DNA from 3 places in the Enterobacter sp. UPMP701 genome. Region 3 is predicted to be linked to each of the others. Evidence: predicted binding sites of a transcription regulator. Region 3 holds the regulator's gene; each other region holds the start of a gene.
What was found. The regulator PhoB, encoded in region 3, activates phosphate uptake and scavenging genes when phosphate is short. The targets are predictions, from matches to a motif close to CTGTCATAAAACTGNCNNAT.
Positions count from the first base shown of each region.

Region 1: the regulator PhoB is predicted to act here: its motif matches at 4,779-4,798, upstream of kdgR (DNA-binding transcriptional regulator KdgR).
Region 2: the regulator PhoB is predicted to act here: its motif matches at 3,477-3,496, upstream of ACWKXT_RS07000 (PhoX family protein).

Region 1 is NZ_JBSKJN010000003.1:532,815-543,200, forward strand. It holds gene proQ (RNA chaperone ProQ) at 1-144, shown strand, start outside; gene prc (carboxy terminal-processing peptidase) at 164-2,212, shown strand; gene htpX (protease HtpX) at 2,406-3,287, shown strand; gene ACWKXT_RS11370 (MFS transporter) at 3,338-4,711, opposite strand; gene kdgR (DNA-binding transcriptional regulator KdgR) at 4,890-5,681, shown strand; gene ACWKXT_RS11380 (YobH family protein) at 5,747-5,986, opposite strand; gene mgrB (PhoP/PhoQ regulator MgrB) at 6,146-6,289, shown strand; gene ACWKXT_RS11390 (YebO family protein) at 6,364-6,654, shown strand; partial or broken gene ACWKXT_RS11395 (DUF2627 domain-containing protein) at 7,395-7,539, shown strand; gene cspE (transcription antiterminator/RNA stability regulator CspE) at 7,553-7,762, shown strand; gene ftsI (peptidoglycan glycosyltransferase FtsI) at 7,998-9,698, shown strand; gene rlmA (23S rRNA (guanine(745)-N(1))-methyltransferase) at 9,766-10,386, shown strand, end outside.
Region 2 is NZ_JBSKJN010000002.1:305,284-315,669, reverse strand. It holds gene ACWKXT_RS07015 (ABC transporter permease) at 1-40, shown strand, start outside; gene ACWKXT_RS07010 (ABC transporter ATP-binding protein) at 42-1,064, shown strand; gene ACWKXT_RS07005 (TonB-dependent receptor) at 1,243-3,426, shown strand; gene ACWKXT_RS07000 (PhoX family protein) at 3,554-5,527, shown strand; gene pheP (phenylalanine transporter) at 5,630-7,015, shown strand; gene ACWKXT_RS06990 (MFS transporter) at 7,282-8,517, shown strand; gene ACWKXT_RS06985 (sugar phosphate isomerase/epimerase family protein) at 8,533-9,558, shown strand; gene ACWKXT_RS06980 (Gfo/Idh/MocA family protein) at 9,551-10,386, shown strand, end outside.
Region 3 is NZ_JBSKJN010000002.1:460,098-470,483, reverse strand. It holds gene ACWKXT_RS07745 (AroM family protein) at 1-320, shown strand, start outside; gene ppnP (pyrimidine/purine nucleoside phosphorylase) at 392-679, shown strand; gene rdgC (recombination-associated protein RdgC) at 726-1,640, opposite strand; gene mak (fructokinase) at 1,764-2,669, shown strand; gene sbcC (exonuclease subunit SbcC) at 2,768-5,899, opposite strand; gene sbcD (exonuclease subunit SbcD) at 5,896-7,101, opposite strand; gene phoB (phosphate response regulator transcription factor PhoB) at 7,289-7,978, shown strand; gene phoR (phosphate regulon sensor histidine kinase PhoR) at 8,000-9,295, shown strand; gene brnQ (branched-chain amino acid transporter carrier protein BrnQ) at 9,705-10,386, shown strand, end outside.

The sequences.
Region 1 (10,386 bases), on a different contig from region 3:
CTGAGCGTGGGTCAGGCGCTGAAGGTAAAAGCGGGTAATAATGCTATGGACGCCACGGTACTGGAAATCACCAAAGATGGCGTTCGTGTACAGCTGACTTCTGGTATGTCAATGATTGTACGCGCAGAACACTTGTTGTTCTGAAACGGAGGCCAAGCCTGGCATGAACACTTTTTTTAAGCTCACCGCGCTGGCGGGTCTGTTTGCCATAACAGGTCACGCTTTCGCAGTGGACGATATCACGCGTGTTGATCAAATTCCGGTACTCAAGGAAGAGACGCAGCACGCGACGGTGAGCGAGCGCGTGACCTCACGTTTTACCCGCTCGCACTATCGTCAGTTCGATCTCGATCAGGCCTTTTCGGCCAAAATCTTTGACCGCTATCTGAACTTGCTGGATTACAGCCATAACGTTTTGCTCGCCAGCGATGTCGAGCAGTTCGCTAAGCGCAAATCCGAGGTGGGTGATGAGCTGCGGTCAGGCAAGCTGGATCTGTTCTACGATCTTTATAACCTGTCGCAAAAACGTCGCTTTGAACGCTATCAGTACGCGCTGAAAGTGCTGGAACGTCCGATGGACTTCACCGGCAACGATACCTTTAACCTCGATCGCAGCAAAGCGCCCTGGCCGAAAGATGAAGCCGAGCTGAACACGCTGTGGGACGGAAAGGTTAAATACGACGAGCTTAGCCTCAAGCTGACCGGCAAAGATGAAAAAGAGATCCGCGACACGCTGACGCGTCGCTATAAATTTGCCATTCGTCGTCTGGCGCAGACCAACAGTGAAGATGTCTTCTCGCTGGCGATGACTGCCTTTGCGCACGAAATCGATCCGCACACTAACTACCTCTCTCCTCGCAACACCGAACAGTTCAATACCGAAATGAGCCTGTCCCTGGAAGGTATCGGCGCGGTGCTGCAGATGGACGACGATTACACGGTGATTAACTCCATGGTCGCGGGCGGCCCGGCATCCAAAAGCAAAGCGATTAGCGTAGGCGACCGCATTGTGGGGGTAGGACAAACCGGCCAGAACATGGTGGATGTCATTGGCTGGCGTCTGGACGATGTGGTTGCGCTGATCAAAGGGCCAAAAGGCAGCAAAGTTCGTCTCGAAATTCTGCCTGCCGGTAAAGGCACCAAAACCCGTATCGTTACCCTGACCCGTGAGCGTATCCGTCTGGAAGACCGCGCGGTGAAAATGTCGGTGAAAACCGTGGGTAAAGAGAAGGTGGGGGTTCTGGATATCCCTGGCTTCTACGTGGGCCTGACTGACGATGTGAAAGTTCAGCTGCAGAAACTTGAGAAGCAGAACGTGAGCAGCGTCATCATCGACCTGCGTACTAACGGCGGCGGTGCGCTGACGGAAGCAGTGTCGCTCTCTGGCCTGTTTATCCCGTCTGGTCCGGTGGTTCAGGTTCGTGATAACAACGGTAAAGTTCGTGAAGATGCTGACAACGACGGTGTGGTCTATTACAAAGGTCCGCTGGTGGTTCTGGTCGACCGCTTCAGTGCATCCGCATCTGAAATCTTTGCCGCTGCAATGCAGGACTACGGCCGTGCGCTGATCGTGGGGGAACCCACCTTCGGTAAAGGTACCGTTCAGCAGTATCGCTCGCTGAACCGTATTTACGATCAGATGCTGCGTCCGGAATGGCCTGCGCTGGGCTCCGTTCAGTACACCATTCAGAAGTTCTACCGTGTTAACGGCGGCAGTACGCAGCGTAAGGGCGTAACGCCGGATATCATGATGCCGACAGGCACGGAAGAGACCGAAACCGGCGAGAAGTTTGAAGATAACGCATTGCCGTGGGACAGCATCAATGCCGCGACCTACGTGAAAGCGGGTGATATGACGCAATTTGGCCCTGAACTGCTGAAAGCGCATAATGACCGCATCGCGAAAGATCCGGAATTCCAGTACATCATGAAGGATATTGCTCGTTTCAATGCCCTGAAAGATAAGCGGAATATCGTTTCTCTTAATTACGCTCAGCGTGAAAAAGAGAACAACGAAGATGATGCAACGCGTCTGGCGCGTATCAACGATCGCTTCAAGCGTGAAGGTAAGCCTCTGCTCAAGAAACTGGACGATCTGCCAAAAGATTACCAGGAGCCGGATCCGTACCTGGACGAGACGGTTCATATCGCGCTCGACCTGGCGAATCTGGAAAAAGACAAGCCTGCCGTACAGCCCGCTCCGGCAAAATAATCTCCCAACAGGCACAAGAAATTGTGCCTGTTTCTTTTTGTTCTTCATCCTTCCGTCAGGCTGATTTCCAATTGTGTAAAGTTGTGTCTTTCTGGTGACTTACGGCTACCGGATGCTTGAAAATAGCCGCAATACCCATACGATGTGGGTAATCGCATAGTGCGTTTTGTTAAACTGAGGTTAAAAGAAAATTATGATGCGAATCGCGCTCTTCCTGCTCACCAACCTGGCGGTAATGGTGGTTTTCGGGCTGGTGCTAAGCCTGACGGGAATTCAGTCGAGCAGCGTTCAGGGTCTGTTGATTATGGCGCTGCTGTTTGGTTTTGGTGGCTCATTCATTTCCCTGCTGATGTCAAAGTGGATGGCCCTGAAATCAGTCGGTGGTGAAGTGATCGAACAGCCACGTAACGATATGGAACAGTGGCTGATGAATACGGTGGCTCAGCAATCCCGTCAGGCCGGGATCGCCATGCCGCAGGTTGCCATTTACCATGCCCCGGATATTAACGCATTTGCTACGGGTGCCCGTCGCGATGCGTCACTGGTTGCCGTCAGCACCGGGTTGTTACAGAACATGAGCCGTGACGAAGCCGAAGCGGTCATCGCGCACGAAATTAGCCATATCGCCAACGGTGACATGGTGACCATGACCCTGATTCAGGGCGTAGTGAACACCTTCGTTATCTTTATCTCCCGTATTCTGGCGCAGATTGCGGCAGGCTTTATGGGCGGTAACCGTGACGAAGGTGAAGAGAGCAACGGTAACCCGCTGATCTACTTCGCTGTATCGATGGTGCTGGAACTGGTATTCGGTATTCTGGCAAGCATCATCACTATGTGGTTCTCCCGTCACCGCGAATTCCACGCGGATGCCGGTTCAGCGAAACTGGTGGGCCGTGAGAAGATGATTGCTGCCCTGCAGCGTCTGAAAACCAGCTACGAGCCGCAGGAAGCGAACAGCATGATGGCCTTCTGCATCAACGGCAAATCAAAGTCGCTGAGCGAGCTCTTTATGTCACACCCGCCGCTGGATAAGCGTATTGAAGCGCTGCGCAGCGGGGAATACCTGAAGTAACGCGAAGCGCAGAAATAAGCCGGGCAGGAGAAGACTCCGCCCGGCTTTTTTTATGCCTGAATGCCGGGTTGGGTCACGCGCAGCCCGCTGACCACGGCTGCAAGGGTGGCAAGCGCACCTGCGGTGAGAAGCGCAACATGGTTACCGTTTTGCCCGGCAAGGTTAAACATCAGGGCAACCAGCGCCGCACCGGTGCTTTGGCCCAGCAGACGCGCGGTCCCCAGCATGCCGCTGGCCCCGCCACTGCGGTTATGTGGTGCAGAGGTAATAATAGTGTGGTTGTTGGGCGACTGAAACAGACCAAACCCGGCTCCGCACAGGATCATGCGCCAGATGATGTCCAGATCGGTTGGTGAAGACGGAAGCAGAGCCAGCGCGAAAAGGCCTGTTGCCATCACCGCCAGCCCCACCGCGCCCAACAAACCGGCATGAACGCGTTCAATCAAATAACCTGCCAGCGGAGCCATCACCATCGTCGCCAGCGGCCAAGGGGTTAACAGCAGCCCTGTCTCCACTTCGGAACGTCCTATCACGCTTTGCAGGAAGAAGGGCAGAGAAACCAGGGCCAGCATCTGGGCGCAGAATGAGCAGACAGACGTGCAGATGGAGAGCGAAAAGAGGGGAATCCGCAGCAGATCGACCGGCAGTAAGGGCACCGGCAGGGCAAGCTGGCGGCGAACAAAGAAGAAGCCGATCACCAGCAGGGCGACAAGCTCCACGGCGGTAAGCATCAGGGATTGGCCCTGCGCAAAACCGCTGAGGGCGGTAATCAGCAGGCCAAAGGTGAGCGCATTCATCACTGCGCTTGCCACGTCAAAACGCGGCATCGTGCTTTTCGGTCCGTTAGCGGGGAGAAACCGCAGGGCAAAGAAGATGGCCACGATACCCAGCGGCACGTTTATGGCGAACAGCCACTGCCACGAGGCGACAGAAAGTATGGCCGCCGCAATCGTTGGCCCGGCGGCCGAAGAGACGGCGACAATAAACGAGTTTATCCCCATGCCGCGCCCCAGATGGCGGTGCGGGTAGATTAAGCGGATTAACGCCGTGTTGACGCTCATAAGCGCCGCGCCGCCAAAACCTTGCGCGATGCGCGCCAGCGTCAGCGTATGCAAAGAGTCCGAAAGGGCGCACAGCAGAGATGTAAGGGTAAACACGACCAGACCGCACTGATAGACCCGACGGTAGCCAAACATATCGCCCAGGAAAGAGAAGGAGAGCAGGGAAACCACAATCGCAATCTGATAGGCGTTAACAATCCATATCGAGCTGGCGGGTGAAGCATGCAGGTCGCTGGCGATGGTGGGAAGGGCAACGTTTGCAATGGCGCCATCAAGGACGGCCATGGAGATACCAATAATAATTGTGGCAATTGCGCCATACCGCTGGGGTAAAGGCAGGCCATCGGAAAGGTTTTTTTCCATCGGGGATAAATAGCTCGAAGTGAAATTATTCTCAGGGTAACTATTTTAGCACCGTTAACGCCGTTTTATGTCGCAGATTTGTAACGAAGTAAACGCGGATTGATTGCAGGTAACATGACGGGAATTTATAATAAAAACCGGTTCTGATTTTTATAAAACACTCTCTATGAGGTGGTAAATGGCAATTGCGGATTTGGATAAACAGCCAGATTCTGTTTCTTCCGTGCTGAAGGTGTTTGGCATATTACAGGCGCTCGGAGAAGAGCGTGAAATTGGTATCACAGAGTTGTCGCAGCGCGTGATGATGTCGAAAAGCACCGTTTATCGCTTTTTGCAAACCATGAAGTCGCTGGGCTATGTTGCGCAGGAAGGCGAATCTGAAAAATATTCTCTGACGCTAAAACTGTTCGAACTGGGTGCCAGGGCATTGCAAAACGTTGACCTGATCCGTAGCGCGGATATCCAGATGCGTGAGATCTCCCGCCTGACCAAAGAGACCATCCACCTGGGCGCACTGGATGAGGACAGCATTGTTTACATCCATAAAATTGACTCCATGTATAACCTGCGCATGTATTCGCGCATCGGTCGTCGCAACCCGCTTTACAGCACGGCTATTGGTAAGGTTCTGCTGGCGTGGCGCGATCGTGAAGAGGTGAAACAGATCCTCGATGGCGTGGAGTATAAACGCAGCACGGAACGTACTATTACTGACACCAATGAGCTGTTAACGGTGCTCGACAAGGTACGTGAACAAGGGTACGGCGAAGATAACGAAGAGCAGGAAGAAGGGCTGCGCTGCATCGGCGTTCCGGTGTTTGACCGCTTTGGCGTGGTGATCGCGGGTTTGAGCATCTCTTTCCCAACCCTGCGTTTCTCGGAAGAGCGCCTGCACGAATATGTGGCTATCCTGCATACTGCCGCGCGTAAGATTTCTGAGCAGATGGGTTATCACGACTATCCGTTTTAATCCCGGAAGCATAAAAAAAACGCCGCATTCGTTGCGGCGTTTTTTGTCGACGTTATCCCTGTAGATTAACCATTATCAATCACCACGGAGGTCTTACGCAGTACCGGGCAGTTGGTCAACCCTATGATCCCGCTATCCGAATGGAGATACTGCGCCGTGCTGACGCCTTGTGCGGTTAAATACTTACACTGAATGCCTAACCCGGCGGCGTTTTCAGTGCTTCCCACAAGCACGCCGTAGCCCGTTAACAGCAGCCCAATCCAGAGAATTGCCAGTACAATAATTGTTCGAATAATTACGCGCATCATGACCTCTTTATCATTGTTATCATAACGCTAGCGTAAACGGTTCACGTAATGAAACAAGTGCAGGATTCTGAAAAGGGCGCGATGGCGGTACAGTTAGTCCTTGTTTAAGATAACCGTGATAATCTGATTGCATCGGGTATGTAGACGGAGTGTGGAGTGAAAAAAATACGCTGGGTGATTCTGATTATCGTGCTGATAGCGTGTGTGGTGTTATGGACGCAGACTATCAACGTGATGTGCGATCAGGATGTACAGTTTTTTAGCGGCGTTTGCGCAATCAATAAGTTTATTCCGTGGTAACACGCATTTTTTCTTCAGATGATTTCCTTCCTTCGCGCCAGTGGTAAAATAGACGTTTTTATTGAGGTGGTGAAATGGGTGAGTTACTGAATTCAGGTCTGCTAAATGTGGCATCCCTGATGATCTCTTTGGTTGTTCTGCTGGTGGGCCTGGTCATTTGGTTTTTCGTAAACCGTGCCAGTTCACGTACGAACGAGCAGATCGAACTGCTGGAAGCGCTGCTTGAGCAGCAAAAGCGGCAGAATGCGCTGCTGCGTCGTCTGTGCGAAGCGAACGAGCCGGAAGAGAAAGAAGCGCCAAAAGAGGCTGTCGCGGAGGATAACAACGATCAAGACGATTTTATCCGCCTGGTGGCTGAGCGCTAATCGTATTGTCACTGGAGGGGAGGTGGTTGTGATCTTTCCCGGCACGCCTCTCCCTGTTCCGTCATACCTCCAGGGTTTTTGTCATCTCCAGATGATGCCCCCCAGCCGCCTTCTCAAACGCATCTGGATAAGATGTACCATGACGCACAGAATACTGTAGCAGCAGTTAATAATAGTTTCAGTATACTGAAAACAGGCGAATATTTATCCGTATAAACGAAGCGAGTAATTGTTGCATATATTTTGTATGTAAACGCGCAAGGGCTTGTTTTATTTTTATCGAAACGTTTTGCTTGCCTTATTTTGATGCAGAGTCATAAAAATTTCATTATTTTAGTGCATAACGCTGTTTATTCAGCGCTGCATTTTAATACATTCGGGCGATGCTAATAACGCTGAATTCGTTCTGAAACAATACAGTTCCGTTACAATGATTTAAGCATAAGTTTTCACAATTTGTTCTAACTCAATCAATACTGAAAATTTCTTTTCCCGCCTGCTGGACGCATTGTAATGATTGAGCTATGTTAAAAAAGTCTTAGATTACAGCGCTTGCGCGAGCAGCGTTGAGTCTGTGTAAGGGAGTAAAGCCGTCTGTATGCTGCGCGCATAATTGTGCAAATCCTTACAGACAGTGTTCGAATTTGTGCGGCGGATCGAGACATGTTTAAAAATGGCTTGCCATATTAAACATAGTGTGTGATAACACGTTTTGGGTCAAACGAGGTACAGTTCTGTTTATGTGTGGCATTTTCAGTAAAGAAGTCCTGAGTAAACACGTTGTCGTTGAATACCGCTTCTCTGCCGAACCTTATATTAGTGCCTCATGCAGTAATGTCTCAGTTTTATCTCAGTTAATGCCTGCGGGCTAAGAAAACACTCTAAGGAATTTTGCAAAATGGCAAAGATTAAAGGTCAAGTTAAGTGGTTCAACGAGTCTAAAGGTTTTGGTTTCATTACTCCTGCTGATGGCAGCAAAGACGTGTTCGTACACTTCTCTGCAATCCAGGGTAACGGCTTCAAAACTCTGGCTGAAGGCCAGAACGTTGAGTTCGAAATTCAGGACGGCCAGAAAGGCCCAGCTGCAGTTAACGTAACTGCTATCTGATCGAACCGCTGCTGACTGAAGCGCATAGCACTTCACACTCAGACATAAAGCCTCGCACAATGCGGGGCTTTTTTATTCCCTATCTTTCTAAATATTACTATCTCCGGTCTTGTTAGCAACTTGTTGCAAAGCTGCGAGGTTAGTAGCACAGTTTCGCCTCCCTCAGCGCATCTTTTCCCGTTAAATCAGGGCGTTGTTTAACTGTCCTGGGGTTCAGGTGAAGAAGAAATTGATAATGACCGCGGGTAATTTCACGCCGGCGCGTTTTGCACTGCTCTGTTTCGCTATTTTCTGCAGTCTGGCCTTTTTACTGGGTCGTGTTGCCTGGCTACAAATCATCAAACCCGACAATCTGGTGAAGCAGGAGGATATGCGCTCCCTCCGCCAGCTGGCGATTGATGCGCCACGCGGGATGATTATGGATCGTGAAGGCCGGCCGCTGGCGGTCAGCGTGCCCGTCCGGGCCGTATGGGCCGATCCAAAAACGGTGCTGGCAAAAGGAGGTGTTGGGTTTGATGAACGCTGGCAGGCGCTGGCGAGCGCGCTGCATCTCTCGTTGAGCACCCTTTCATCACGGATTAACGCTAACCCCCAGGGCCGCTTCATCTACCTGGCGCGTCAGGTCGATCCTGCGCAGGCAAAGTGGATTGATAAGCTCAATTTACCCGGTATTAATCTGCGCGATGAATCCCGCCGTTTTTACCCGGCTGGCCACGTGGCGGCGAACCTGATTGGCTTCACCAATATTGACGGGCAGGGTATTGAAGGGGTGGAGAAAAGCTTCAATACTCAGCTGACGGGCAAAGCGGGTGTCCGACAGGTCAGGGAGGATCGCTACGGACGCGTGGTTGAAAACCTGACTGAAGTGGCGCCTACGCCCGCGCATAACATTCAGTTGAGTATTGACGAGCGTCTGCAAACCATTACCGAGGACGCGCTCGATAATGCCGTGGCCTGGAACAAGGCCGAGTCAGGGGCATCGGTGCTCATTAATATCCCCACCGGGGAAATTCTCGCCATGGCGAGTTACCCCGATTTCAATCCTAATAACCGGGAAGGCGCGACGATAAATGATTTCCGCAACCGGGCGATCAGCGATACGTTCGAGCCCGGTTCGACCGTCAAACCGTTGGTGCTGATGACGGCTCTGCAGCAGGGGCTGGTACAGCCGGACAGCGTGATTGATACCCATCCGTATACCCTTGACGGGCATCGTATCCGCGACGTGGGTTATTACCCTGAACTGACCATGACCGGGATCCTGCAAAAATCGAGCGACACCGGTGTCTCCCGGCTCTCGCTGGCGATGCCTGTCCAGCATCTGATTGATACCTATCGAAACTTCGGGTTTGGCACAAATACGGGGCTGGGCTTGACGGGCGAGAGCGCAGGGTTGTTGCCACAGCGTAAATACTGGAGTCAGCTTGACCGCGCAACCTTTGCTTTTGGCTACGGCCTGATGGTCACACCGCTCCAGCTGGCCCACGTTTACGCGACGATTGGCGGCTTCGGGCTTGAGCGTCCCCTCTCGATCACCCGCATCGATCCGCCCGTTATCGGGCACCGCGTTATGCCGGAGGAGATCGCGCATGAAGTGGAGCACATGATGGAGAGCGTCGCGCTTCCCGGTGGAGGCGGCGTTAAGGCTGCCGTGCGCGACTATCGCGTGGCGGTGAAGACCGGGACGGCGAAGAAAATTGATGATAGCGGCAAATATGTCGATAAATACGTCGCCTACACTGCGGGCGTTGCACCTGCCAGCGATCCGCGTTTCGCGCTGGTGGTGGTGATCAACGATCCTCAAAACGGGGCCTACTATGGTGGGGCTGTTTCAGCGCCGGTCTTCAGCGAAATCATGGGCAACGTGCTGCGCCTGGAGAATATTAAACCCGATGGCCTGCCGGCCGGTTCTGACCACCTTATCGTCATGCGGTGATCGAGTCGTTTTATAGCGGGGCGAATAGCGGTACACTTCGCCCTTTGGTTTATGTCCCGGAGTTGCCATGTCCTTCAGTTGTCCCCTTTGCCACGCGCCCCTGACGCGCTCAGATAAAAGTTATGCCTGTCCACAGGGACATCAGTTTGATATGGCGAAAGAAGGGTACGTGAATCTTCTTCCGGTGCAGCACAAGCGCTCCCGCGATCCGGGCGACAGCGCAGAGATGATGCAGGCGCGTCGTGCGTTTCTTGATGCCGGGCACTATCTGCCGCTGCGGGAGACGGTTGCGCAGATACTTGATGAGAGGGTATCTGACCCGGCGTCCGCAATGCTTGATATTGGCTGTGGGGAAGGGTACTACACCGCGCGGTTTGCGGAGGTGATGCGCCAGAAGGGGGCCGGGACTTTTGGCCTCGACGTGTCAAAAGTGGCGATTCGCGCGGCGGCCAAACGTTACGCTGACGTGACGTTCTGCGTGGCTTCCAGCCACCGGCTGCCGTTTGAGAATGCCAGCATGGACGCCGTTATCCGCATCTATGCGCCGTGTAAAGCAGAAGAGCTGGCACGCGTGGTGAAGCCCGGAGGCTGGGTGATAACCGTCACGCCGGGCCCGCGTCACCTGATGGAGCTGAAAGGGCTCATTTACGATGAGGTGCGTCTGCATGCCCCACACTCTGAACAGCTG
Region 2 (10,386 bases), 150 kb from region 3:
CATTCTCTACGTTCAGTCGAAAAAAATTGCAGGGCTATGACATGCTTGAATTAACCGCCATTTCTAAATCGTTTGCTGGCGTGCAGGTGCTCGACAGCTTAAACCTGAGCGTTGCGCCGGGGAGCAGGACGGCGATTGTCGGGCCGTCCGGGTCGGGTAAAACGACGCTGCTGCGCATTCTTGCGGGGTTTGAGACGCCCGACACCGGGCGCATTGCCATGCAGGGGCAAACGCTGTTTGATGAAAACCATTTTGTTCCCGCTCACCTGCGCGGGATCGGTTTCGTGCCTCAGGAGGGCGCGCTGTTCCCGCACCTCAATGTGGCAAATAACATAGCCTGGGGGCTGAACGGTACCCGCCACGAAAAACGCCAGCGCGTTGAGGCGCTGATGGAGATGGTCTCTCTGGACAGGCAGCTTGCGACGCACTGGCCGCATGAGATTTCCGGTGGTCAGCAGCAGCGGGTAGCGCTTGCCCGCGCGCTGGCCCAGCGCCCGTCGCTGATGCTGCTGGATGAGCCGTTCTCGGCGCTGGATACCGGCCTGCGCGCCATGACGCGTAAGGCAACGGCCGACCTGCTGGCGGAAGCAGGCGTGGCCTCGATTCTGGTCACCCACGATCAGAACGAAGCGTTGTCCTTTGCCACGCAGGTTGCGGTCATGCGTTCTGGTCGTTTCACTCAGGTGGGCACGCCTTATGAGGTCTACACCCGTCCCGTTGACGAAGAGACGGCGCTGTTCCTTGGTGATGCCGTGATCCTGCCCGCTCAGCTGGCTGCCGGCTATGCCGTCTGCGCACTGGGTGAAGTACCGACGGACGACCAGCAGGCGACAGGGCAGGGCAGAATAATGATGCGCCCTGAGCAATTGCACGTGACGGCATGTGCGCCGCACGAAAGCCAGATTGCGATCCTTGACGTGGACTTCACCGGCCAGTTGTCTACGCTCACCCTTGGGTTAGCCGGGCATGAGCAGCCTGTTATCCTCAGGACCGTCAGTCAGCCCGGCTGGAACCCGGGCGCGGCGGTGCGCATTGATGTTGCAGGTATCGCGCGCGTTTTATAAATGCCACCGCCCCGAAACGGGGTGGTTGTTCCCCTTTTTTTCTACCACGCCCTCTTATGTACGCGGTTACACTTGCTAACACATAGATAATGCGTATAGTTCTCATTTGCATTGCGCCCAATACATTCTAAGGCCCGACAACGGGTCATTTTTGCGCGCACTTTAAAATGAGTTAACTATGAACAACACCATCATGCACAAAACGCTGCTGGCGCTCGCCGTTGGCGCGGCGACACATTCCGTTCACGCGGCGGAGGAAAAAAAAGAGGACACCATCGTCGTGCAGTCAGCACCCGCCAGCGACTTTAAGCCCGGCGGCGACCAGCTGGTACCGGCCTTCCTTGACGGACAGGTGGCGAACGGCGGGCGCATGGGGATGCTCGGCCAGCAGAACGCCATGGACGTGCCGTTCAACATCATTAGCTATACCTCGAAGCTGGTGGAAGATCAGCAGGCGAAAACCATTGCCGATGTGGTCGCCAACGATGCGGGCGTGCAGTTCGTTCAGGGGTACGGCAACAGCGCAGAAACCTTCCGCATTCGCGGCCTGAAATTTGACGGCGACGACATGACCTTTGGCGGCCTCTCCGGCGTGCTGCCGCGTCAGGTGGTGGATGCCCAGATGGTCGACCGCATCGAGATCTTCAAAGGCGCCAACTCGCTGATGAATGGCGCGGCAAGCTCCGGCGTGGGCGGGATGATCAACCTTGAGCCGAAACACGCGGGCGACACCCCGCAGGCGAAAGTGGGCGTGGACTACACCTCGGATTCCCAGATTGGCACTACGCTGGATGCGGGGCGTCGCTTTGGCGATAACGACCAGTTCGGCGCGCGTGTGAACCTCGTGCATCGCGAAGGGGAAACCGGCGTACCAAACGACCGCCGCCGCACCACGCTGCTCTCCACCGGCCTGGACTACAAAGGCGACCGCTTCCGTACCTCGCTGGACCTGGGCTATCAGAAAAAAACCTTCCACGGCAGCCCGACCAGCGTAAATATCTCGGCGGTGGATTTTGTGCCTGAACCGCCGAAGAACGATCGTAACTTCTCTCAGAAGTGGGCCTACAGCGATATCGAAAACGAGTTCGGGATGTGGCGCAGCGAGTACGACATCACCGATAACTGGACGGCGTATACCGGCCTTGGCGCGCAGCACGCGCACGAAGAAGGGATCTACAGCGCGCCGAAGCTGATGGACAAAAGCGGTAATGCGGTGGTCAGCCGTCTTGATACTAACCTCATCAGCGATTCCGTCAGCGGCATGGCGGGCATTCGCGGTAGCTTCACTACCGGCTTCGTCTCGCACAAGGTCAACGTCGGGTACTCCGCAATGACCAAAAACGAAAAAATCGCGTGGAAAATGTCGGCGACGAAGGATAACCCGACCACCAACATCTACCACAATACTGGCGTTGAGATGCCGGACAGCACTAACCTCAACGGCTCCGGCGGCAAATACAGCGATCCGCTGACCAGCGGACGCACCCGTACCCAGGGCTGGCTGCTGAGCGACACGCTGGGTGTGCTGGACGACAAATTGCTGTTCACCGCAGGCGCGCGCCATCAGAAAGTGGTCGTTCGCGGGTATAACAAAATTACCGGCGAAGAGAACGACGCGGACGGTTTCGACGGTAGCCGCTGGATGCCCACCTACGGCGTGGTCTACAAACCGTGGGAGGAAATTTCCCTCTACGCCAACCACACCGAAGCGCTGCAGCCGGGCAAAACCGCACCTAACACCGCTACTAACTACGGCCAGAGTACCGGCATCGTTCACTCTAAGCAGAACGAAGTGGGCGTGAAGGCGGACTTCGGGCGCGTGGGCGGCTCTCTGGCGCTGTTTGAGATCAAAATGCCGTCGGCGATCCTCGATGCTAACAATCACTACGGCCTGGATGCGGAGCAGCGTAACCGTGGCGTGGAGCTGAACGTCTTCGGCGAGCCGATGCTGGGGATGCGCCTCAACGCCAGCGCCACCTGGCTGCAGGCCGAGCTGACCAAAACCAAAAACGGCGTGAACCAGGGCAACGATGCAGTCGGTATTCCGAACTTCTACGCCGTACTGGGCGCGGAGTACGACATCAAGCCGGTTGACGGCCTGACGGCGACCGCGCGGGTGAACCACTCCGGCACCCAGTATGCCGACCTGGCGAACAGCAAAAAGCTCGACAGCTACACCACGCTGGATCTGGGCATGCGCTATCGCTTCGCGGTGAACCACAATGCAAACCAGATGACCGTGCGCGCGGGCATCGACAACGTAACCAATGAGAACTACTGGGCCAGCGTCGACGACTCCGGCACCTACATCACTCAGGGCGAACCGCGCACCTTTAAGGTCTCGGTTGGCTACGAGTTCTAAGCGTTCCACCTCGTTATCCGGGGCACGGATGCCCCCATCCTACCGTCACTGTGTTATAAAATTGTAATAAAAGCTTCTTACACTGGTCGCCAACTCTTTACCTCTTGGCCAATGACAGGAAGCCGCTATGGGCAGACCCCTCAAATCCGTTTTTAAAAAAGAACATCGCGACGACATTACTAACCGCAGCGCCAACCCGGTTTTCTCCGAGGTTGCAGAGGTGTTCCTCTCCCGCCGCCGTTTTCTCCAGATGGGCGCCGTGGCGGGGGCTGCGGTTTCATTCCCCTTTTTGATCAAACCCGAAAATGCCATTGCCGCGGTATCGAAGCCTTCCGCGCTGGCAAAAGCGGTTTCCCTGGGCTTTACCAGCATCGACGTCTCCACGGAAGACACGGTCAGAGTGCCGGAAGGCTATATTGCCCGCCCGTTCTATCGCTGGGGTGACGCGACGGGGATCAAAAACAATATGCCGGCATTTAAGCCGGACGCCAGCAACACCACGGACGAACAGGCCGTGCAGGCGGGCATGCACCACGACGGTATGGCGTGGTTTAGCCTGCCGCAGGGGGCGCAAAACCCGGAGCATGGCCTGCTGGCAATGAACCATGAATACATCGACAACGGGATGCTGTTTACCGACGGTACGGCTAACTGGAGCCTCGACAAAGCCCGCAAGGGGCAGAACGCGATGGGCGTGTCGGTGGTGGAAGTGAAAAAAACCGGCAGCGACTGGCAGGTGGTGCGCCCGTCTTCCTATGCCCGCCGCATCACCGTCAATACGCCAATGCAGCTTACCGGCCCGGCGCGTCATCAGGACTTAATGAAAACCGCCGCCGACCCGAAGGGGGAACGCGTGCTGGGCACCATGCAAAACTGCGCCAATGGCCATACGCCGTGGGGCACCTATCTCACCTGCGAGGAGAACTGGTCGGATATTTTTGTCAAAAAAGCCGATCGCAACCCGCTGGAAAAACGCTACGGCATCAGCGACAGCGATGAATCCTACCGCTGGAACGAGGTAGATGAGCGATTCAGCGTCGATAAAACCCCTAACGAACCCAACCGTTTCGGCTGGGTCGTGGAGATCGATCCGTACAACCCGACCTCCACGCCGCGCAAGCACACCGCTTTGGGCCGCTTCAAGCATGAGGGGGCCGCCGTCACGCTCGCCGCCGATAACCGCGTGGTGGTCTACATGGGGGACGATCAGAAGTTTGAGTACATCTATAAATTTGTCTCGGATAAAAAATACGATCCCGCGAACCGTGAAGCCAATATGCAGCTGCTGACCTCCGGCACGCTGTACGTCGCCAGGTTCAACGAGGACGGGAGCGGCGACTGGCTGCCGCTGATCTTCGGGCAAAACGGTCTGGATAAAAGCAACGGCTTTGAAAGCCAGGGCGACCTGCTGATTAAAACCCGCCTGGCGGCCGACGCGGTGGGGGCAACGAAGATGGATCGCCCCGAGTGGATTGCCGTCGATCCGCACGCCAGCGGCAGCGTCTACTGTACACTCACCAACAACAGCGATCGCGGTAAAGAGGGCAAGGCGCCGGTCGATGCCGCCAACCCGCGCGCCAACAACGTGTTTGGGCATATTATGCACTGGCACGAAGACGGCGCCGATCCTGCCGCCGCACGCTTTAAGTGGGATATCCTGGTTATGGCCGGGCGTACCGACGGCGACGATCCGAAGGCCAAAGGCTCCATGCAGGGCGCGGCATTCGGCAGCCCGGATGGGTTGTCATTCGATCACCAGGGCGTCCTGTGGATCCAGACCGACGTCTCCTCCAGCACCATCAATAAGAAAGCGTACGAGGGGATGGGCAATAACCAGATGGTCGCTACCATTCCGGGCACCAACGAGTATCGCCGTTTCCTGACCGGGCCGCGCGGGTGCGAAATCACCGGCATTGCGTTTACGCCGGACAACCGGACGCTGTTTATCAACATTCAGCATCCGGGGGAGGGCGGGGATGATATTACCGACCCGGCCAATCCGCGCGCTGTTTCCAACTGGCCAGATGCCAGCCCGAACGGACGTCCGCGTTCGTCAACGGTGGTGATTACCAAAGCGGACGGCGGCATCATCGGGTCGTGACGTTAATCAGCCGGGCGCATGCGCTGGCCCGGCGTTAAACTTGCTACCACCAGCATGAAGTGTTAAAACGTGCCCCTTCTAAAAAAGAGACAGGGGTAGGGCGTGAAAGACGCGTCATCCGCTTCAGGCCATGGTAGCACTGAAGCCACGTCGGATCAGAATCCGACGCTGCAACGTGGTTTGCAAAATCGACATATTCAGTTAATTGCCCTCGGCGGCGCGATCGGGACCGGGCTGTTTCTCGGCATCGGCCCCGCCATTCAAATGGCCGGTCCGGCGGTTCTGCTGGGTTACGCTATCGCGGGGATTATCGCTTTCCTGATCATGCGCCAGCTCGGCGAGATGGTCGTTGAAGAGCCGGTGTCCGGCTCCTTCGCACACTTTGCCTATAAATACTGGGGGCCGTTCGCAGGCTTCCTTTCCGGCTGGAACTACTGGGTGATGTTTGTGCTGGTGGGCATGGCAGAGCTGACCGCCGCCGGCATCTATATGCAGTACTGGCTCCCGGACGTGCCCACGTGGATTTGGGCGGCGGCCTTCTTCATCATCATTAACGCCGTTAACCTCGTCAACGTGCGCCTGTATGGCGAAACCGAGTTCTGGTTTGCGCTGATTAAGGTGCTGGCGATTATCGGCATGATCGGCTTTGGCCTGTGGCTGCTGTTCTCCGGCCACGGCGGCGAGCGAGCCACTATCGATAACCTGTGGCAGCACGGCGGCTTCCTGGCGACCGGCTGGAAGGGGCTGATCCTGTCCCTGGCGGTGATCATGTTCTCCTTCGGCGGACTGGAGCTGATTGGCATTACCGCTGCTGAAGCGCGCGACCCGCACAAAAGCATTCCGAAAGCAGTCAACCAGGTGGTGTACCGTATCCTGCTGTTCTATATCGGCTCGCTGGTGGTACTGCTGGCGCTCTACCCGTGGGTGGAAGTGAAGTCCGACAGCAGCCCGTTCGTGATGATTTTCCACGATCTGAACAGCAACGTGGTCGCTTCGGCGCTTAACTTCGTTATCCTCGTGGCGTCGCTGTCGGTCTACAACAGCGGGGTTTACTCCAACAGCCGCATGCTGTTTGGCCTCTCCGTGCAGGGTAACGCGCCGAAGTTCCTTACCCGCGTCAGCCGTCGCGGCGTGCCGATCAATTCGTTGTTCCTTTCCGGCGCTATCACCTCGCTGGTGGTGCTGATCAACTATCTGCTGCCGAAAGAGGCGTTTGGCCTGCTGATGGCGCTGGTTGTCGCCACGCTGCTGCTGAACTGGATCATGATCTGCCTGGCGCACCTGCGTTTCCGTGCGGCGATGCGCCGCAAGGGACGCGAGACGCAGTTCAAAGCGCTGCTTTACCCGGCAGGGAATTACCTCTGTATCGCCTTCCTCGGGCTGATTCTGGTGCTGATGTGCACCATGGATGAGATGCGTCTCTCGGCGATGCTGCTGCCGGTGTGGGTGGTGTTCCTGTTTATTGCGTTTAAGCTTTCGCGAAGGTAAAAGCAAAACGGCAACCTGGTTGCCGTTTTTAGTGTTTGCACCCTCTCCCTGTGGGAGAGGGCCGGGGTGAGGGCACCAGGCCGCACCAGACCAGACCGCACCCGCCTTCACGCCCGGTGGCGCAGCCGTCACCCGGCACCTTCCCTTTACCTTTATCGTGACCCCTCTCCCAATTCTGTTTCGATCCACAGGATCTTTAATTTGTAATCGATTACTTTTTGTTTGTTCTGTTTGTAATCGATTACTTTTTCCGGGTGAGGCTTATCATGGTGTCAACTGAAAGTAGTGAAAAGGCAATAGTGCAGCACCGGCTGCTGGTGCCGCGTCTGTCGCTGATGATGTTTCTGCAGTTTTTTATCTGGGGTAGCTGGTCGGTCACGCTCGGCCTGGTGATGACACAGCACAACATGTCTTTGCTGATTGGCGACGCGTTCTCCGCTGGCCCAATTGCCTCCATACTCTCGCCGTTCGTGCTCGGGATGCTGGTGGACCGCTTCTTCGCCTCGCAGAAGGTGATGGCGGTGATGCACCTCGCGGGCGCGGCGATCCTCTGGTTTGTGCCGGGGGCGTTGATTGCCGAGAACGGCGCGCTGCTGATTGGCCTGCTGTTTGGCTACACGCTCTGCTACATGCCGACCCTGGCGCTGACCAACAACATCGCGTTTCACAGCCTGGCGAACGTGGATAAAACCTTCCCGGTGGTGCGCGTGTTTGGCACCATCGGCTGGATCGTGGCGGGCATTTTCATCGGCGTCACCGGCGTGGCGTCCAGTGTCACCATCTTCCAGGTGGCGGCGATAAGCTCTGTGCTGCTGGCTCTCTACAGCCTGACGCTGCCGCATACGCCCGCCCCGGCGAAAGGCCTGCCGGTGAAGGTGCGCGATCTCTTCTGCGCGGATGCCTTTGCACTGCTCAAAACCCGCCACTTCTTCGTCTTCTCCGTCTGCGCGATGCTGATTTCCGTCCCGCTCGGCACCTACTACGCCTACACCGCCTCGTATCTGGCGGATGCCGGCATTGCCGACGTCAGCACCGCCATGTCGTTCGGGCAGATGTCGGAAATCTTCTTCATGCTGGTGATCCCGCTGCTCTTCCGCCGTCTGGGCGTGAAAGTCATGCTGTTGATCGGCATGCTGGCGTGGTTCGTACGCTATGCCATGTTCGCGCTGGGCGTGAGCGAGGAAGGGCGCATCCTGCTGTACCTCGGCATTCTGCTCCACGGCGTCTGCTACGATTTCTTCTTTGTCGTCGGCTTTATCTACACCGACCGCGTGGCGGGCGAAAAGGTGAAAGGCCAGGCGCAGAGCATGATCGTGATGTTCACCTACGGCATCGGCATGCTGCTCGGCTCGCAGATTTCCGGCGCGCTTTATAACCGCCTGGTGGCAGGACAAACCGTGCCGCAGGCGTGGGTCACATTCTGGTGGATCCCGGCGGTAGCTGCCGCGGCGATCGCGCTGATTTTCCTTCTCACGTTTAAGTATGACGATGACAAGGCGTAACGTTCAGGAGGTGGTATGAGGACAATGAAAGGACCGGGCATTTTTCTGTCGCAGTTTATTGGCACAGAAGCACCGTTTAACACCCTCGACGGGCTGGCAGGATGGGCGGCGGCGAAGGGTTACAAAGCGGTGCAGATCCCCTGCAACCATCCGCACATTTTTGATGTGGAGAAAGCCGCAGAGAGTCAGGCCTACTGCGATGAAATCGCGGGCAAGCTGGCCGCGCACGGGCTGGTTATCAGCGAACTGTCGACCCATCTGGAAGGGCAGCTTGTGGCGGTAAACCCGGTTTACAGCGAGGCGTTTGACCATTTCGCCCCTGCGTCCGTGCGCGGTAACGAGGCGGCGCGTCAGGCGTGGGCGACGGAAAAGCTGAAGCAGGCGGCGGTCGCCTCGGCCCGATTAGGCCTGAAAGCACACGCCACCTTCTCCGGCTCGCTGGCGTGGCCGTTTTTCTACCCGTGGCCGCCGCACAACGAGCAGCGTTTTCAGGAAGCGTTCAGGGAGCTGGCAACCCGCTGGCGACCGATTCTGGATATCTTCGATGAGCAGGGCGTGGACGTCTGCTTTGAGCTACATCCGGGGGAAGATCTGCACGACGGCGTGACCTTCGAGCGTTTTCTGGCGCTGGTGGATAACCATCCGCGCTGCAACATTCTTTTTGATCCGAGCCATATGCTGCTGCAGCAGATGGACTATCTGGCCTTTATCGATATCTTCCATGCGCGCATTAAAGCGTTCCACGTGAAGGACGCCGAGTTCCGCCCCAGCGGGCGCAGCGGCGTCTACGGCGGCTATCAGCCGTGGATCAACCGCGCCGGACGCTTCCGCTCGCCCGGCGACGGACAGATCGACTTTAAGGGCATTTTCAGCAAGCTGACCCAGTACGACTACGACGGCTGGGCGGTGCTGGAGTGGGAGTGCTGCCTGAAGGATGGCGATACCGGCGCGCGCGAAGGCAGCGAGTTTATCCGCCGCCACATCATTCCAGTCTCCGGGCGCGCGTTTGACGACTTCGCGGCAGGAGACAAGCATGATTAAGGTCGGCATTATCGGCAGCGGGTTTATCGGTCCGGCGCATATCGAGGCGCTCAGGCGTCTCGGGTTTGTGCAGGTGGTCGCGCTCTGCGGCGGCTCGCTCGTTAAAGCGCAGGAAAAAGCGCGCCAGCTTAACGTGCCGCACGCCTGTGCCAGCGTGGAGGAACTGCTCGCGCACCCCGATCTGCACGTGGTGCACAACTGCACGCCGAACCATCTGCACGCGGAGATTAACCGCCAGATCCTGCGCGCGGGCAAGCATGTGTTTTCCGAAAAACCGCTGTGCATGACACCGGACGAGGCGCGCGAGCTGGTGGCGCTGGCGGAGCAGGCGGGCGTGGTGCATGGCGTGAGTTTTGTCTATCGCCAGTTTGCGATGGTGCGCCAGGCGGCGAGCATGATGCGCGCGGGCAGCGTCGGGCGGCTGTTTGCCTCGCACGGTAGCTATCTGCAGGACTGGATGCTGCTGGAAACCGACTACAACTGGCGGGTGGATGCCGCGCTCGGCGGCGCATCGCGCGCGGTGGCGGATATCGGTTCCCACTGGTGCGACACGGTGCAGTTCGTCACCGGGCGGCGCATTACCGAGGTGATGGCCGATCTCGCCGTCGTCTGGCCGACGCGGAGAGCCAGCAAGGGCGGGAATCAAACCTTCTCCCACGACGAGCAGGCGGAATATGAAGACAAACCGGTCACCACCGAAGACTTTGGTTCGGTGCTGTTCCGCTTTGACGACGGCAGTAAAGGCAGCTTTAACGTTTCGCAGGTGAGTGCGGGGCGCAAAAACCGCCTGACGTTTGAGATCAACGGCAGCGAGCGGTCGGTGGCGTG
Region 3 (10,386 bases):
CGCCGCTGGTGGCCTCCATTGTTGACGGGCATCAGGTGGGGGTGATTGTGCCCATTGAGGAGCTCATGGACAACCAGGAAGCGAAATGGCATGTGCTTGAAAAAACGCCTCTGTACGCGCTGGCAAACCCCTTCTGGGACAGCGAGGCTAAACTCATTGCTGCCGGGAAGGAGCTGCTGGAAAGAGGGGCAGATGTGTTGATTCTGGACTGTCTGGGGTTCCACCAGCATCACCGCGATTTATTGCAAAAGGCGCTGGACGTGCCGGTGCTGTTATCTAACGTTCTGATGGCTCGCCTGGCATCAGAGCTTCTGACGTAATGATTTTGCGTGACAGGTGATGAGCATGGCCCCTATAGTGAATTTTTATCTCTGAATATAAGGGCCAGTTCATGCTTCAAAGTAACGAATACTTTTCCGGTAAAGTGAAATCCATTGGTTTTACCAGCAGCAGCACTGGCCGCGCCAGTGTGGGCGTCATGGCTGAAGGCGAATACACCTTTGGCACGGCTGAAGCGGAAGAGATGACGGTGGTCAGCGGCGCGCTGAACGTCTTACTGCCGGGTGAAACGGAATGGAAAGTTTACGCTGCCGGGGAAGTTTTCAACGTTCCTGGCCACAGCGAATTTCATCTGCAGGTTGCAGAACCTACCTCTTATCTGTGCCGCTATCTGAAATGATTTTTTCCCCTCTCCCCTATGGGGAGAGGGTTAGGGTGAGGGGAAATTATCTCTGCGCTTCGCCGCCGAGACCTTCCACCAGATTCTGAATTAACGCGGCCAGTTCGCCGGTCATCAGGATAAAGTCCGCATCAAAGCGCTGGGCGTAATCTTCTCTGTCGATATCTTCGTTTTGATCGCGCAGCTCATCGCAGAACTTCAGACGCTTCACGGAGCCGTCGTCGCACATCACGAACTGAATACGCTGCTGCCAGTCGAGCGCCAGTTTAGTGACCACTTTACCCGCTTCGATGTGTACGGCGATCTCGTCGCTCACCAGATCCTGCTTCTTCGCGCGGATCACGCCACCGTCTTCCAGCAGGGCTTTTAACTCGGCTTCGTCCAGGATCTGGAAACCTTGCGCCGCGGTACCGCTGCGGACCCACTCGGTCAGGGTCAGCTCAATCGGCGTTTCAAGCGCCAGCGGAACGACTGGTAAAGAGCCGATGCTTTTGCGCAGCAGGGCCAGCGTATCTTCTGCTTTCTTGGCGCTGGCGCAGTCCACCATGATCAGCCCGTTAACGGTATCGATCCACATCATCGTCTGGCTGAAGCGGCTAAAGGCACGCGGCAGCAGAGAGTGCAGCACTTCATCTTTCAGCGAGTCTTTTTCGGTTTTTTTCAGCTTGCGGCCCTGTTCGGCTTCCAGCTTGAAAATTTTTGCTTCAAGCGCCTGCTTAACCACCGGGGTGGGCAGTATTTTCTCTTCTTTACGGGCGCAGACGATGATTTGACCCGTGCTGCTGGCGTGGGTCAGTGCATCGCTTTGTGAACCCATTGGGGGAACCCAACCGGTTTTCGCCATATCCTGGCTACCGCAAGGGGAAAAGCTATAAGCGGCTAACTGTTTTTCCATCTCTTCTGCGCGCAGCGAAACGTCGCGGCTGAGACGGTAAACCATCAAATTTTTGAACCACAGCATGATAATTTCCACGGCCTTGTCGTTAAATCAGCGGGCATGATAACGAATTGTCGCATCGCTTGCATTGCTAATCGGGAAGCGTGCTTCTACTCTGTTGATAATCAAAATAATGAGGAGAGTCTTGTGCGTATTGGGATTGATTTGGGCGGCACCAAAACAGAAGTTATCGCACTGAGCGAGCAGGGGGAACAGCTGTTCCGTCACCGTCTGCCTACGCCGCGTGATGACTATCACCAGACGATCGAGACGATTGCCCGGCTGGTCGACATGGCCGAGCAGGCTACGGGCGAGAGGGGCACGGTCGGGATGGGGATCCCCGGCTCTATTTCGCCCTATACTGGCGTGGTGAAAAACGCCAACTCCACCTGGCTCAACGGTCAGCCGTTTGATAAGGATTTGAGCCAGCGTCTGAACCGGGAAGTGCGTCTGGCGAATGATGCTAACTGCCTGGCGGTCTCTGAGGCCGTTGATGGTGCAGCCGCAGGAGCGCAGACCGTCTTTGCGGTGATTATCGGTACCGGCTGCGGCGCGGGCGTGGCTTTTGGTGGACGTTCACATATTGGCGGCAATGGCACGGCGGGCGAGTGGGGACACAATCCGCTGCCGTGGATGGATGAAGATGAACTCAAATACCGTGCCGAGGTGCCGTGCTATTGCGGAAAACAAGGCTGTATCGAGACGTTTATCTCCGGCACCGGTTTTGCGACCGACTACCACCGCCTGAGCGGCCAGCCGCTCAAGGGGAACGAAATTATGCGTCTGGTGGAAGAACAGGATCCGGTGGCCGAACTGGCGCTCAGCCGCTACGAAATGCGTCTGGCGAAATCGCTGGCGCACGTGGTGAATATTCTTGACCCGGACGTGATTGTGCTGGGCGGCGGCATGAGCAACGTTGACCGGCTGTACGCCACGGTGCCAAATCTGGTGAAACAGTGGGTCTTCGGCGGCGAGTGCGAAACCCCGATCCGTAAAGCCGTCCACGGTGACTCCAGCGGCGTTCGCGGCGCGGCGTGGCTGTGGCCGGAATAAACGCAAAACAGCAACGTAAGTTGCTGTTTTTAATGTTTGTACCCTCTCCCCGTGGGAGAGGGTCAGGGTGAGGGCACCAGACCGCACCATTCCACCATTCACCCTACCGCAAATTCCCTGTCCAGCCTGCTATACCCCAGCCCGTTGATTTTCTTCACCTTGATCTGCACCGGAATACGCTCTTTCATCGCCTCTACGTGGCTGATCACGCCAATGGTTTTCCCGGTAGCGTTCAGCGCGTCGAGCGCATCCAGCGCGGTATCCAGCGTTTCGCTGTCCAGCGTGCCGAACCCTTCGTCCAGGAACAGGGAATCGATCCGCGTCTTGTGGCTGACTAAATCAGACAGCGCTAAGGCGAGCGCCAGGCTGACCAGGAAGCTCTCACCCCCGGAGAGCGTGCGGGTATCGCGCACCGCGTCCGCCTGCCAGGTGTCGACCACTTCCAGTTCCAGCGCGTCGCTGGCTTTGCGCTGTAGCAGATAGCGTCCGTGCAGGCGGTTAAGCTGCTGGTTAGCGAGCCAGACCAGATTATCCAGCGTCAGCCCTTGAGCGAACTTACGGAACTTATCGCCGGTGCTGGAGCCGATAAGCGCGTTCAGATACCCCCAGTCGTCTGCCTGGCGACCGGCCTCTTCAATTTGCTGCATTAACGCCTGCTGGCGCTGACGGTTATCGCTGTCCTGCTTAAGCTGCTGGCGGATCTCGCCCTGATGCGTGGTGTTCTCACGAAGCCGTAGCGCCAGCTGCTGCAGCTGGCTTTGCAGGGTTGCGGCATCGGTGTCGAGCGCTTCCGGCCGCATCGCCAGATGCGCCTGAAGCTGCTGGCTGGCCTGGCCGGAGAGGGCCGTGGTCTGCTGTATCTGATTTTCCAGCGACTGTTTCAGCTGTTCGAGGTGGCGGATAGCGTCGTCATCCAGCAGGGCGGCAAGAAACGCCTCCCGATCGGCAAAACAGCTTGCTGAGAGCGCGGCAGTGAACTGCGTCTGCGACTGTTGCAGGCGTTCTCGCTCCAGGGCTTCCTGCTGCTGCTGGGCGGTAAGCTGGCTCTGCAGCGACACGCATTCATCATGGATTTCACGCCAGCTATCGGGAATGGCCGGTTCGGCTTCTTCCTCGCTCGTTGCCGGAAGCGTATCGAGCAACGGCTTCAGGGCGTTCACGCGTTCCTGAAGCACGCCGTGCTGCGTTTGTTTCTCCTGCCACTGTGCAAATTCCGCTTCGCGGGCGTGCAGCCAGGCGGCTTCATTACCGTCTTCAGGTACGTTAAGCGATAGCGCGAGGAGGGGGTGTTCCAGCGCCTGGCGCGCGGTCGCCAGCTGTTGCTGATACTGGCGTTCCTGCATTTCCTGTTCGTTGAGCTGGTTTTGCAGAGTCTGGCGCTGGCTGAGCTGATAAAGCTGGCGCTCGTACTGTTCCTGCTCGTTCATCCAGGGCGCGATATCATCCTGAATCGCCAGCGTGACGTTCAGGGACGCGCAGGTCTCCTGCCACTCTTTAGTGAGCGCTTGCTCTTCCTGAGCCAGGGTCTGCGCTTCGTCCGTCTCGCGCTGGATCTGCTGAGCCAGGGCATTGACCTGTCCCAGCACCAGCAGGCCTTCTTCTTTTAGCGCGGCAACCTCTTTTTCCAGCGCATCACGCCGGCGCTGGTTATCCGTCAGTTCAAGCGACTGGTATTGCTCAACGGCGGGATGCTCGCTGGAGCCGCACAGCGGACAGGGTTTGCCTGCCTCAAGCTGGGAACGATAATTCTCCAGATCTTTAATCGTCGCTTCACGTTCACACAGCGCTTTCAGGTCCAGATAGTGCTGGTGTTTCTCTTTGTACTGCTGGCGGCGTAGCGTCAGCGTTTCATTGAGCTTACTCTGCTCCGCCTGCGCTTTTTGCACGCTTTCACTGCTCTGGCGCAGGCGCTTTTGCAGGGGATGATAGCGGGCATGCAGCGACGTCAGCCGCTGGCGCAGCGTGCGTGACCGGGACTGCTGTTCCATTGCCTCGCTGACCTCATCCGCCGTCAACGTCAGCGTAATGTCCGGCATTGCAGCCAGCTTGTTTCGTAGCTCAGCAATCCGCGCAGCAAGCGCGGCGAGCTGACTTTTATCACGGTTTAGCTGCGAGAACTGGGCGCGCCAGCCGGCAATCTCCTGGCCCAGCAGGCGATGACGATCGTGCTCCGCCAGCCACTGCGCCAGCGCCGTCAGTTCGGCCTGTAGCCGCTCGTGGGTTCGCAGTGCGGTCGTACGAATTCGCCCGCGCAGCGCGGTTTTGGCTTGTAAGCGAGTATTTACTTCAATAATTCGCTGCTGGGTTTGCGCCAGACGTGAGGTTTGTTCCTGCAGGTGCTCCCACAGCGGACGCAGCTGGGCGGCGGGCTGGGCAAGCTGGAGCTTTGCCAGCTCAGGCGCTGCGTCCGTCAGCGCCTGCTGCGCCTGCTGCTGCAACGCAGCAACGCGCTGTTGCTCGTGCGCAAGCTCGTCATGACGCGTAAGCCACTGAAAATCTTTCTGTTGGCTCTGCTGTCGCGCCAGCAGGGTTTTCTCTTCGTCAGTAAGTGCCTGCAAACTTTCCTGCAACTGCTGCTGTTGCTCTTCACTCAACAGCACAACGCCCGCCGCCTGCGCCTCGCACTTTTCCAGCACGCTGCGGGCGGCTTTATGTTTTTCAAACACCATGGCGGAAATCTGGCCGTAGATCTCGGTGCCGGTGAGCTCTTCCAGCAGCTCCGCGCGATCGCTCGGTTTGGCATTCAGGAAGGCGGCAAACTGTCCCTGCGAGAGCAGCATCGAGCGGGTAAAACGGCCGTAGTCCAGCCCGGTGAGCGCCGCGGTTTGTTCCAGTTTATCTGAGACCTTATCGGCAAGGATTTTGCCATCTTCGCAGCTGGCCAGCTCCACGCGCGGCGCCTGGAGATTCCCGTCCGGCTGGTTGCGCGCCCGGTTCTGGCTCCAGAAGGCGCGGTAGGCGACGCCTTTCACCTCAAACTCTACCTCCGCCAGGCATTCGGCGGTGTCGCGCGTCATCAGATCGTTCTGCGCCTGCGAGACCTTATTCAGACGCGGGGTTTCGTGGTAGAGCGCCAGACAGATGGCATCGAGCAGGGTGGTTTTACCCGCGCCGGTCGCGCCGGTGATGGCAAACAGGCCGTTGCTGGCAAACGGCTCGGCGGTGAAGTCAATTTTCCACTCGCCCTTGAGGGAGTTGAGGTTTTTCAGACGCAGGCTCAGAATTTTCATGCGTTTTCTTCCTCGTCAGTGAGCGCATGCAGGGTATGGCTGAACAGCTCGTTGAGCCGGGCCCGCTTCGCATCATCGATCTCTTCCTGCGACAGGCGGCGCTCGAACACCTCTTCTACGCGCAGTTCGCTGAGCGTTTCACGCTGGGCGCCGAGCAGAATTTTCTCGCGCTGCTCGCGGCTGCGGCGCACCAGCAGCACCTCTACCGGCAAATCTTCGGTGAGTGCCTGAATTTTTCGCTGCATGTCATGCAGATAGTCATCGGTGGTGATTTCAATATCCAGCCAGATCGGCGGATCGCGCTCTGCGCCGCGCCACTGCTCAAGCTGTTGCGTAATCGCGGCAAGATCGCCTTTTAACACCGCCAGCGGCTGGGTGACCGGCACCTCCAGCGTCTCGACGGCGCTGAGTTTGCCCTCGGAGAAGCTCACCAGATGGACGGATTTGGCTTTACCCGTCTCGTCAAAGCTGAGCGAAACAGGCGAGCCGCAGTAGCGGATATGCTCGCAGCCGCCGATGACCTGTGCCCGGTGAATGTGTCCGAGCGCAATGTAGTCGGCAGGCGGGAAGTTTTGCGCAGGAAAGGCGTCCAGCGTACCGATATAGATCTCGCGGACCGCGTCACTTTTACTGGCCCCGACGGTGGTGAGGTGCCCGGTCGCAATCACGGGGATGGCCTGTTCACCGCGCAGGGCGCAGGCTTCCGCGTACTGCTGGTGATAATAGTCGGTGATGGCCTGTAATAAATGCTGCTGCTTTTCCGCACCCGACAGCCCCGCCTGGCTTTGCACGATGTCGCGCGGACGTAAAAATGGAATGGGGCACAGCACCGCCCCCGGCGTGCCGTCGCGTTTATTCAGGATCTGCGGGGCGTGCCCGGCGCTGGCCACCACGGTGGTATTGAGAAACGCCAGGATATCGCGGGACTCATTCAGCGTGGCGACGGAGTCATGGTTCCCGGCGACAATCACCAGATGGCACCCGGTCTGCTGCAGGTTCACCACAAAACGGTTGTATAATTCACGCGCGTAGCTCGGCGGCGAACCGGTATCGAAAATGTCACCCGCCACAATAATGGCATCTACCTCGTGCGCCTGTGCCGTTTCCAGCAGCCACTTCAGGAACGCTTCATGTTCAGCCGCACGGCTTTTGCTGTAAAAGTTTTGACCCAGGTGCCAGTCCGAGGTGTGAAGTATGCGCATAGGAGATCCGTGGCGAAAAAAGATGCGGACGATTATAAACTCTCAGGGAAAGGAAAATAACCGCTGTAATAAAACAACAGTTTGCCATTTATAGTGGTACTGTTTTTCATAAATCTGTCATAAATCTGACGCATAATGACGCCGCATTACAAACTTGTAACTTAAATAAGATAAGACAGGGCAAAGTATGGCGAGACGTATTCTGGTCGTAGAAGATGAAGCTCCAATTCGTGAAATGGTGTGCTTCGTGCTCGAACAAAATGGCTTTCAGCCGGTTGAAGCGGAAGATTATGACAGCGCGGTGAACCAGCTGAATGAACCCTGGCCCGATCTGATTCTGCTTGACTGGATGTTGCCCGGCGGCTCCGGACTGCAGTTTATCAAACACATTAAGCGTGAGGCGATGACCCGCGATATCCCGGTTGTCATGCTTACGGCGCGCGGTGAAGAAGAGGATCGCGTGCGCGGTCTGGAGACCGGCGCGGACGATTACATCACCAAGCCTTTCTCCCCGAAAGAGCTGGTGGCGCGTATCAAAGCCGTGATGCGCCGCATCTCGCCGATGGCAGTTGAAGAGGTGATTGAGATGCAGGGCCTCAGCCTTGATCCAACGTCACACCGCGTCATGACCGGCGAAAATCCCCTCGATATGGGGCCTACCGAATTTAAACTCCTGCACTTCTTTATGACTCACCCGGAACGCGTTTACAGCCGCGAGCAGTTGCTGAATAACGTCTGGGGAACTAACGTGTATGTCGAAGACCGGACGGTTGACGTCCATATCCGCCGCCTGCGAAAAGCGCTGGAACTGAGCGGCCACGATCGCATGGTGCAGACGGTCCGCGGCACGGGTTATCGTTTTTCTACCCGTTTCTGAACAATGACAGGAGTGTGACGCGTGCTGGAACGTCTGTCATGGAAAAGGCTCGTCTTTGAACTGATCTTATGCTGTATTCCGGCCCTCCTTCTGGGGGCCATTTTGGGTTATCTGCCGTGGTTTCTGCTGGCGTCGGTGACGGGTTTGCTGATCTGGCATTTCTGGAACCTGCTGCGTCTTTCATGGTGGCTGTGGGTGGACAGAAGTATGACCCCTCCGCCGGGGAGCGGAAGCTGGGAACCGCTGCTGTACGGCCTGCACCAGATGCAGATGCGTAATAAAAAGCGTCGTCGCGAGCTGGGAAGCTTAATCAAACGCTTTCGCAGCGGTGCGGAATCGCTGCCTGATGCCGTCATTCTGACGACCGAGGAAGGCACCATTTTCTGGTGTAACGGTCTTGCGCAACAGGTCCTCGGCCTGCGCTGGCCGGACGATAATGGTCAGAACATCCTCAACCTTTTGCGCTATCCCGAATTCACGCTGTATCTGAAAAAGCGTGATTTCACCCGTCCGCACAATCTGAAGCTCAATAATGGCCGCCATCTGGAAATCCGCGTAATGCCCTACAGCGATCGCCAGTGGCTGATGGTGGCGCGCGATGTCACCCAGATGCACCAGCTGGAAGGGGCGCGACGCAACTTCTTTGCCAACGTCAGCCACGAGCTTCGTACCCCGCTGACGGTGCTTCAGGGCTATCTGGAGATGATGCAGGAGCAAACCCTGGAAGGCGCGCCGCGCGAAAAAGCACTGCACACCATGCGCGAGCAAACGCACCGGATGGAAGGGCTGGTGAAGCAGCTGCTGACGCTGTCGAAGATTGAAGCGGCGCCTTCGCTTGCGCTGACTGACACCATCGACGTACCGATGATGCTGCGGGTGGTGGAGCGGGAAGCCCAAACCTTAAGCCATAAAAAACACCATCTTACTTTTGACGTCGACAACACGCTGAAGGTACTCGGTAGCGAAGATGAGCTGCGTAGCGCCATCTCCAACCTGGTGTACAACGCGGTGAATCATACGCCTGAAGGGACGAACATCGTGGTGCGCTGGCAGCACACCCCGGCAGGGGCCGAATTCAGCGTAGAGGACAACGGGCCGGGGATCGCGCCTGAGCACATTCCGCGTCTGACCGAGCGCTTCTATCGCGTGGATAAAGCGCGCTCGCGGCAGACCGGGGGAAGCGGCCTGGGGCTGGCGATTGTGAAACATGCGGTTAATCACCATGAGAGCCGTCTTGATATTCAGAGTACGCCGGGCAAAGGAACCCGCTTCAGCTTTGTGATGCCGGAACGATTAATTGCCAAAAAAATCGCCTGACGGCAGGCGTGTCATTTTACCTTTCCACGGGCCAGCGTTTGCTGGCCCGTTTGCTTTGCAGTCAAGCGAAACGCGTGTGAATTTTATACGGCTGTCTGTTTTTTGTTCGCATGATTAGCCATGGGTTTTTCTCATAATTAGCGCATTGTGCTGGCGTGTGTTTTCATGCTGGCATATTGTTCTGGTTTTGCGATCCCACCTTGCCTTTAAACGTTATAAGCGTTTAAATTGCCCCCCAGATACTGTCAGACCGACTGTATTTGCGTGGTAAATCGAAAAACTATTCTTCTCCACGCCAGGACGGGAGCATTTCCCGCTGAAATTGAGCAAATTTTCGGCTGTATCGTCCCATCAGGGAAATCGAAAATCTCAATGTTTTCAACACCACATCCACAGGCAGTAAGGTTTTATGACCCATCACTTAAAATCGCGTGACATCATCGCGCTGGGCTTTATGACATTTGCGCTGTTCGTTGGCGCAGGCAACATCATTTTCCCTCCAATGGTTGGCTTACAGGCGGGTGAACACGTCTGGACCGCCGCGTTTGGTTTCCTGATTACTGCCGTGGGCCTGCCGGTGCTGACCGTCATCGCGCTGGCGAAAGTCGGCGGCGGCGTGGATAGCCTCAGCACCCCGATTGGCAAAGTGGCGGGCGTTCTGCTGGCGACAGTTTGCTATCTGGCCGTTGGCCCGCTGTTTGCCACCCCGCGTACGGCGACCGTTTCCTTTGAAGTCGGGATTGCCCCGCTGACCGGAGACGGCGCGATGCCGCTGTTTATCTACAGCCTGATCTACTTCGCCATCGTGATTCTGGTTTCCCTCTATCCGGGCAAGCTGCTGGATACCGTAGGTAACTTCCTGGCTCCGCTGAAAATTGTGGCGCTGATCGTGCTGGCCGTGGCGGCCATCATCTGGCCAGCAGGCCCGATTAGCGACGCGATGGACGCCTACAAAAACGCTGCGTTTTCCAACGGCTTTGTGAACGGCTATCTGACGATGGATACGCTGGGCGCCATGGTGTTTGGTATCGTTATCGTTAACGCCGCGCGTTCCCGTGGCGTGACCGAAGCGCGTCTGCTGACCCGCTACA